One region of the Holdemanella sp. DFI.5.55 genome, then DNA from elsewhere that is predicted to be linked to it. Evidence: riboswitches for the same ligand, from Rfam matches in the RefSeq annotation. Region 1 holds a riboswitch; each other region holds the start of a gene.
What was found. A riboswitch is a leader RNA that binds a small molecule or an ion and turns the genes downstream of it on or off. The one in region 1 is predicted to bind thiamine pyrophosphate.
Positions count from the first base shown of each region.

Region 2: linked by a shared signal. The riboswitch ahead of thiW (energy coupling factor transporter S component ThiW) and the one ahead of LJE08_RS08395 (ABC transporter permease) in region 1 are both predicted to bind thiamine pyrophosphate.
Region 3: linked by a shared signal. The riboswitch ahead of LJE08_RS04285 (HAD family phosphatase) and the one ahead of LJE08_RS08395 (ABC transporter permease) in region 1 are both predicted to bind thiamine pyrophosphate.
Region 4: linked by a shared signal. The riboswitch ahead of thiC (phosphomethylpyrimidine synthase ThiC) and the one ahead of LJE08_RS08395 (ABC transporter permease) in region 1 are both predicted to bind thiamine pyrophosphate.

Region 1 covers NZ_JAJDMK010000038.1:261-2,467, forward strand. Annotated here, with positions in the region: gene LJE08_RS08385 (TraX family protein) at 1-606, shown strand, start outside; gene LJE08_RS08390 (shikimate kinase) at 615-1,151, shown strand; TPP riboswitch at 1,183-1,269, shown strand; gene LJE08_RS08395 (ABC transporter permease) at 1,313-2,074, shown strand; gene LJE08_RS08400 (ABC transporter substrate-binding protein) at 2,071-2,207, shown strand, end outside.
Region 2 covers NZ_JAJDMK010000099.1:3,157-5,363, reverse strand. Annotated here, with positions in the region: gene LJE08_RS12520 (GNAT family N-acetyltransferase) at 1-486, shown strand, start outside; TPP riboswitch at 789-885, shown strand; gene thiW (energy coupling factor transporter S component ThiW) at 1,069-1,602, shown strand; gene thiM (hydroxyethylthiazole kinase) at 1,583-2,207, shown strand, end outside.
Region 3 covers NZ_JAJDMK010000012.1:387-2,593, forward strand. Annotated here, with positions in the region: gene thiD (bifunctional hydroxymethylpyrimidine kinase/phosphomethylpyrimidine kinase) at 1-517, opposite strand, end outside; gene LJE08_RS04285 (HAD family phosphatase) at 486-1,076, opposite strand; TPP riboswitch at 1,126-1,225, opposite strand; gene LJE08_RS04290 (DUF1667 domain-containing protein) at 1,231-1,575, opposite strand; gene LJE08_RS04295 (NAD(P)/FAD-dependent oxidoreductase) at 1,575-2,207, opposite strand, start outside.
Region 4 covers NZ_JAJDMK010000063.1:2,386-4,592, forward strand. Annotated here, with positions in the region: gene nhaC (Na+/H+ antiporter NhaC) at 1-770, shown strand, start outside; TPP riboswitch at 819-924, shown strand; gene thiC (phosphomethylpyrimidine synthase ThiC) at 1,026-2,207, shown strand, end outside.

The DNA of each region.
Region 1 (2,207 bases):
TGGCTTTTATTGATTCATTTAATTGGACGAGTGGCAGCACCTATCATGTGGTTTATGGTGGTTGAAGGCTATACGCATACGCATAGTTTAAAGAAGTACTTAGAAAGATTATTGATTTTTTCAATTATCGCTCACTTTGCGTATAACCTCTGTTTTGGCATTTCTTTGATTCCTTTAAAAGATTCTTTATTAAATCAGACAAGTATTATATGGCCATTATTCTTGTCGGTGATTGGTTTATGGGTGGAATATCAAGAATGGAAAGATGCAAAGAAGATAGGTTGTATTCTAATTCTTTGTTTGTTGGCATTTCCAAGTGATTGGTCATGCTTTCCCATTCTTTGTACAAACCACATTTATAAAAATCAAGGCAATCTAAAAAAACAAGTACTCGGTATGGCCTTATATATTTCTATGTATGCAATGGTCTATTGTTTATGTATTGATGTAGTTTATGGTTTGTTGCAGTTCGGAATTGTTTTAGTATATCCGATTATGTCTTTATATGATGGAACAAGAGGAAAGAGTACATTTATGAAATGGTTTTTTTATTGGTTCTATGTGGGACATTTAGTTTTATGTGGATTGATTCGTGTAATGATGTAGAGGGAAAAATGAAAATATTAATTTTTGGGATGTGTAACATTGGAAAGAGCACTGTTGGTGAGTTCTTGGCAAGGAAAATAGGTTACAACTTTATCGATATGGATGCGAAAATCAAAGAAAAATATGGTACGATGCTTGTGTTTCAAGATGAATATAATGATCAATATGAATGTGATGAATTGCGTGCAGAAATGATTTCATCTTGGATCAAAGAAAATGAAAATGTAGTCATTGCCCTAAGTCCTATTGCGTATTTAGATGCATATGAAGATTTCTTTGAAGATTCAGATATTATTTGTTTCGACTTAACAAATCGAACTGAAAATGTTTTTAAACGCTTGGAATTTACGGATGATAATGACAATCTTTTGCACATCCCTCAATCGTATCTAAATAAGCATAAGGCATATTATATGCGAGAAATACAGGCGGATTTTGATTATTTCCATACTTTATATGCATCCAAAATGGATTCGATTTCAATGGATGGTAAAAGTTTAGATGGAATTGTTGAGGATATATGCAAGAAATATAAATTAGTCTAAGATTGTGATATAATCAATGGGCAAGTAAAAACATACATGACAGGGGTGCAAATGCTGAGAAAAACCCTTATTACCTGATCTGGTTAATTCTAGCGTAGGGAGTCATATCGATTGATGGTGGCACTCTAGGGTGCCTTTTTTATTTGGAAAGGAGCTAGTGAATGAAGAAAAATCGTAGAATTGTCATGCCGTTGCTTGTGTTTATTCTAGTGATTGGTGGCTGGGAATTATATGTTCGTGTATTTGATATTTCACTTTATATTTTGCCAAGTCCATCAAAAATTATCAGTGCACTTATTGAGAATTTTGATATTCTAATGCAACATTCGCTTGTTACGTTGCAAGAATCAATCTTAGGATTGTTGATTAGTACTTTCTTTGCGATACTTATTTCAATTTGTATGGATCTATCCAAAACATTTAAGACAAGTGTTTATCCATATTTGATTGTGACACAAACCGTTCCTATTATGGTTTTAGGGCCTTTGTTTTCAATTTGGTTTGGATTTGATTTGTTGCCCAAAGTGTTAATTGTCATATTTATGTGTTTTTTTCCGATTGCGATATCCTTTACGGATGCCTTGTCACAAGTGAATGAAAAAGAAATCAATTTATTAAAAAGTTTTGGTGCCAATCTATTTCAAATCTATAAAATTGTTAAGATTCCATCGGGTGCCATTGGCTTATTTTCAGGATTAAAGGTAGCGGCTACCTATTGTGTGGGCGGAGCTATTGTAGGTGAATGGCTTTCAAGTAGAGCAGGACTTGGTTATTACATGCTTCGTGTAAAAAACGGATATATGTTAGATAAAGTCTTTGCGTGTGTATTGATGATTATATTTTGGAGCATTCTATTGAATTTAGGAGTGACTCTATTGGAAAAAATATTATTTCCACATTTACGAAAAGGAGAAAGAAAATGAAAATTTTAAAGGCTATGTGTGCAGCTGCTGTTGCGTTAAGTTTAGTTGGCTGTGCTCAAACATCGAATTCTGATAAAGAATTAACAAAGGTTACATTGATGTTGGATTATACGCCAAATACAAACCATACTGG
Region 2 (2,207 bases), on a different contig from region 1:
GGCTATTCGAGTGAATTATTAAATATGTGTATTGAAGACAGTAAGAAGAAGGGAATGGATGGAATTTGTATCTTATCTACAAAAAAGAAGACGCCGTATCTTGCAGATCCTAAATTTTTAACATATAAAGGTTTTAAAATCTCTGATGAAGCGAGTAATGGTATTCAATTGTGGTACTTGAATTTTAATGATTCAAAAGTTCCTCAATTTAAATCTTGTGCAAAAGAATGTCATATCGAAGAGTCTGGCTTTGTCTTATATTATACAAGTCAATGTCCTTTTAATGCGAAGTATGTTCCGATTATAGAGAATGTTTCAAAAGAACAAAATATAGAATTTAAAGCGATTCATATAGATACAAAAGAAAAGGCGCAGAATGCGCCAACTCCTATCACTACCTATGCCTTATTCTACAATGGTGATTATATAACGAATGATGTAATGAATGAGAAGAAGTTTTTAAAACTTGTTGAAAAGCTAAAATAGGCACTAATTATCTTGAGACATGATGGTTTTAAATAATAAATATACCAAGTAAATTGTGTTTAGTGCAAATGGAACAATCAGATTGGTACTAATAAGGCTTGCAAAAAAATAGAATGTGGGATAAGGAATTTTCTTCTCCACTCACAATCACATATGGAGACATTGCCATAGTTAAAAAGATCAAAAAATAGATTGCTAAAATGACTAGAAATGATTCTTGTCTTGTTTCATTCGTAAATTCCTTCTTGATCTCATATTTGGCTTGCACTTTAAATTGTTTTGTACTAAAATTCTAAATGTAGTAAATAAATCTGGGGAGCTATTGCTGAGAGGAAGTTCGACTTCGACCCATTAAACCTGACGGATAATGCCGGCGTAGGAAGTATAGATTTTTTTGACCTGTCTTTTTACGTTGCAGGTCTTTTTGTTTTATTGCCTTACTGTAGGGGAGCGCCTAGAGTATAGAAAACAAGCGAGGGAGCCTGAATTGACAGGATGAGAGAGGACTGTTTGTCTAATACCGAACCACAGATGGTTTTTTGCGTGTTTTCTAGGCCATCTGTATCTGTAGGAGGTAGTATTATGAATAAACACAATTACTTATTAAGCTTAGTCTTTTTTTCAATGATGGTAGCTGTTGGAGTAGTCATTTCTCCAATCTTACGTGTAGAAGGAATGTGTCCTATGGCACATCTTATTAATATCACAATGGCTGTATTTATGGGGCCTTGGTATTCATTTCTTTGTGCTTTAGCTATTGGTTTAATTCGTATGACAGTTATGGGAATTCCACCATTGGCTTTAACTGGTGCTATTTTTGGAGCTACATTATCTGGTATTTTATATCGTGTTAGTAAAGGAAAAATCTGGGCTGCCGTACTTGGTGAAGTCATTGGTACAGGTTTAATTGGTTCTGTTCTTTCATATCCAGTGATGACATATTTATGGGGAAGAACTGGACTTACATGGATGTTCTATGTACCTAGCTTTTTAATGGGTACAATCATCGGTGGAAGTATTGCGTATGTTTTATTGAAGTCGATGTCTCGTAGTGGAATCCTAGAAAATATTCAAAGAAAGTTAGGAGTGCAAAAATTTGTTGAAACAAACGAATAATTTGATTCACTGTATCACAAATCCGATTTCAATTAATGATTGTGCAAATCTTATATTAGCTTTAGGAGCGAAGCCAATTATGGCTTGTCACCCCGATGAAGTTGATGATATCACTTGCCATTCTGCGGCTTTGGCATTAAATTTAGGTAACTTTGATGATGTTAGAGCTAAATCTATGATGATTAGTGCAAAATGTGCCAAAGAAAAAGGAATACCATTCATTTTAGATTTGGTTGGAGTGGCTTGTTCAACACTTCGATTAAATTATGCCAAAGAACTTGTTTCTTTATATTGTCCAACCGTCATTAAAGGGAACATCAGTGAATGTAAAGCTTTTTATGGGATGACAAGTCATGCGCACGGTGTAGATGCGGATGTTCTCGATGAAGAGAATATCTATGAAAGCGCAAAATGGCTAAAGGACATGGCTTTACATCTTGGTTGTGTAGTTGTTTGTAGCGGCAAGATCGATGTCATTACAGATGGTAAAGACGTGAATTTAATTTCAAATGGTTGTGAAATGCTTTCAAGAATCACAGGCACTGGATGTATGTTAAATGTGGCAATCGCTACATTTTTAGCTAGTTATTCTCCATTATTGGCTT
Region 3 (2,207 bases), on a different contig from region 1:
TAACTAAAGTAGCGCACCCAAAATTTTCACTGATTTTTTTTGCCGCTTCAACCATACTAGCCTCATCCGTAATTTCCATTTCAGAAAGCACTTCTGCTTCCGGAATATTTGGAGTAATCAAAGTAGCTAAAGGCAACAATTCTTTTTTCAATGTTTCAATCGCATCCTCACTAATCAATCTAGCACCACTTGTCGCAACCATCACAGGATCAACGACAATATTTTCTGCCTTATATTCCTTTAGTTTCTTTGCGATCATCTCAATCAAACTAGAACTTGATACCATCCCAATCTTTACCGCATCCGGATAAATATCTGTAAATACCGCATCTAGCTGTTCACCCAAAAATTCAGGTGTTACATCCATAATACCCGTTACTCCCAATGTGTTTTGCGCTGTTAATGCCGTGATTGCACTTGTTGCGAACACATGGTTAGCACACATGGTTTTAATGTCTGCCTGAATGCCTGCTCCCCCACTCGAATCACTTCCCGCAATCGTTAATGCACTTTTCATTTAAATCTCTCCAATCTTTTATTTTAATCACTTTAAATCCGACTTTTTTCGCCACATCTATACAATAATCTGCATCCTCAAACACAATTATATCTTCTGGTCTTTGGTTTAAAACTTGTGCACATGCCAAATAAAAATCCGGATCATCTTTTGACTTATTCACCTTTGAACAAGTTATAATATCTTCAAAATAATTCAACACACCCAGTCTATTCAACGCAATTTTTACAAGCTCTTCATCACAACTTGTACCAATCACATTAATCGAATCATAATGTGAAATAAACTCTTTAAACCCAGGCATAAGGTTCACTTCATACTCATAAAAATCTGATATAAAATTCAATACCTCAGAAATGATTCGTTCTTCTTGTTTACTGATTTTATAATGATTCTTCAAGTATGTTGCGCTCTGTTCTAAACTCATATCTGAAACAATTTCATCAAGATTTTTTTCGGGAACCATTCCCAAACTTTGAACATATTGACTTGCCAAAGTATTCCATACTTCCATTGAATCCAGTATTGTTCCATCCACATCAAAAATTGAATAATTCATATTCTCTCCACCAAGAAAAAAAAGCTGCAGAAAACCAATCTGCAGCTCACTATCAAAAAGATATATTCCCTACGTTGGTATTATCCAAATCAGGTTATAGGGTCTAGGACAAACCTACTCTTAGCCTAAAATCTCCCCTTTTTTAACAACAATATTATAAGTCTTTCGTCGCAACTAAATCAACACCCGTACCACAAATATCAGAAACAATTACATCTTCACGATGCACAGGTGCCTTCACAACCACACGGTTCAATTCCTTCATAACATCAAAAATCTTTTCCTTTGGAATATCCCCGTTGGTTTTCACGCTCAATCTTTCAATCTCAGCACCCACAATTTTCACAGTACTTGTCACAACACGAGTTGGATGCGTACACTCTTTCTTTCCATAGATTGCACCTCTAGGACAACCATTTCCAGTTACTTTATAATCATTTTCTTCATCAACCTTTAAATGGCAACCCTTAGGACATGTTATACAAATTAACTCTCTCATTACGCATCCTCCTCAATAGATACAACCAATTCTTTATCTGCCTTTTCAAGCAATATTTTAGGAATTGATATCTTCTCCATTTCACTTGGAATCACATGTTCCTTTTTAAATTTCGCAATGATTGTATCCCCATCCTTCACGACAATATTTACCTGTTGCGTTGGTCTTCTTACACGGAAAGAAAGCTCAACACTCTTTTCTACATTATCCTTACGAATATATTGAGGAACTACATACGAAATATTATCTCCATTTATCGTCCTTACGAAACGATCCTTAGATACTTCGCCATTTGAAACATATCGACCAGCACCCATTCCAGCCGTTTCACTTTCCAAACTTACAAAATCCACTAAATCATGCACATGCACAACATTACCTGATGCGAATACCCCTTCCATAGAAGTCTCCATATTTTCATAAACAATAGGGCCATGTGTTCTAGAATCCATTTCAATCCCTAAATCATTTGACAACTCATTTTCTGGAATCAATCCAACAGACAACAATACGCAGTCACAATCAAATTCCATTTCTGTTCCTTCGATTGGATTTCTATTTTCATCCACCTTAGAAACAACAACCTTTTCCACTCTAGACTTACCCACAATATCCGTAATTGTATGACTTAA
Region 4 (2,207 bases), on a different contig from region 1:
GCTTGTATTATAGTGGTGGAAGTATGGACCTTGCCCAACAAAAATTGATTTTAGATACGCTATCTAAACATTTCAATATCAATGTTCTATTGATTTTACCTGCTATTCTAGTTATTTTGATTTCTGTATTTAAATTACCTTCCTTATTAGGAATGGGCTTAGCCGTAGTTGTATCTGCTGCTTTTGCGATGGTATTTCAAGGGGTAAACTTTGTTGATTTAATGAACTATGCTTTTAATGGTTTCAGCATTGAAACAGGTGTATCCATTGTTGATCCAATGTTGAATCGTGGTGGTGTACTTTCTATGTCTGAATTATTAGTGACATTTATGGTTGCTAGTGTAATGGGAGCTGTCATAACGTCTACTGGTATTTTGGATGTTTTGGCAAAAAATGTTCTTTTAAAATTTATAAAGAATCGTACAGTACTAGTGTTTGTCACTTTGGTGTATTGTTATGTTGTGAACTTCTTAACAGCTGGCGGACAAACAGTATCTATCATTGTAACTGAACAAACGTTTGAATCGACTTATGAAGATATGAATGTTTCTCGTAAAGTATTATCTAGAACACTCGAAGATTCTGGGACATTATCTGCGCCTATCGTTCCTTGGGGTGTTGCGACAATTTATGTCATGGGCGTACTTGGGTGCTCAACAGCTTATATTCCATACGCATGGTTTATCTTTGTCGTTCCTATTTTCTCAATGATTTGTGCCATTACTGGAATTGGAATTTGGGATAAAGAAGAAAAGCCTGTTCGAAAATAAATGTCTTATATCTTTACTATCTTTTAGAATTGGTGTATAACTTAAATGTAAATGAAAAAAGGGAGCTTGTAGTACAGGCTGAGAGGAAAGTATGACTTTCGACCTATAACCTGATTTGGATAATGCCAACGTAGGGAAATACTTTGTCTTTTTAGTGTGAGTATACCTATATTGGTTGCTCACTTTTTTTTGTGGCGAAATGGGGGCACCACTTTTTGTCACGTTAAATAATCATTTGGAAAAGGAGATTTTAAAATGAACACAAATGAAGGTACAGTAAGTACAGGCGCTACATATACCACTCAGATGGATGCTGCGCGTAAGGGGATTATTACGCCAGAAATGAAGATTGTAGCCCAAAAAGAAAAAATGACTGAAGAAGAACTAAGAGAGTTAGTCGCATGTGGTAAGGTTGTAATTCCGGCCAATAAAAACCATAAATCTTTAAATCCTGAAGGTGTGGGAAGTATGTTACGCACGAAGATCAATGTAAACTTAGGGGTTTCTAGAGATTGTAAAGATTATGATGTCGAAATGGAAAAAGTTATGGCAGCCGTAAATCTTGGCGCAGAATCAATTATGGATTTATCGAGTCATGGAAATACACAACCATTCCGTCAAAAATTAACATCTGAATGTCCAGCTATGATTGGTACTGTACCTGTATATGATAGTGTGATTCACTACCAAAGAGATTTAAATACATTAACCGCAAAGGATTTCTTGGATGTAGTCGAGTTACATGCCAAAGATGGTGTGGATTTTGTTACTTTGCACTGTGGAATCACAAGAAAGACGATTGATCAAATCAAAAAACACAAACGTAAAATGAATATTGTTTCTCGTGGAGGAAGTTTAGTCTTTGCGTGGATGTCAATGACAGGTGAAGAAAACCCATTCTATGAATACTATGATGAAATCTTGGATATCTGTGAAAAATATGATGTGACGATTTCTTTAGGAGATGCTTGTCGTCCTGGATGTTTAGCAGATGCCACAGATGTCTGTCAAATCGAAGAATTGGTTCGTTTAGGAGAACTTACAAAACGTGCTTGGGAACATAACGTACAAGTTATTGTCGAAGGACCTGGACATGTTCCATTAGATCAGGTTGCGGCCAATATGCAGGTTCAGCAACAAATCTGTATGGGTGCTCCATTTTATGTGTTAGGCCCATTAGTTACAGATATTGCGCCAGGCTATGATCATATTACAGCGGCTATTGGTGGTGCGGTTGCAGCTATGTCAGGAGCAGCCTTCTTATGTTATGTAACACCGGCAGAACACTTGGCTTTACCAAATGTTGAAGATACAAAACAAGGAATCATTGCTTCTAAGATTGCAGCACATGCGGCTGATATTGCCAAAGGTGTTAAAGGAGCACGAGATATTGATGACAAGATGGCTGACGCAAGAAAGAATCTAGATTGGGATGCG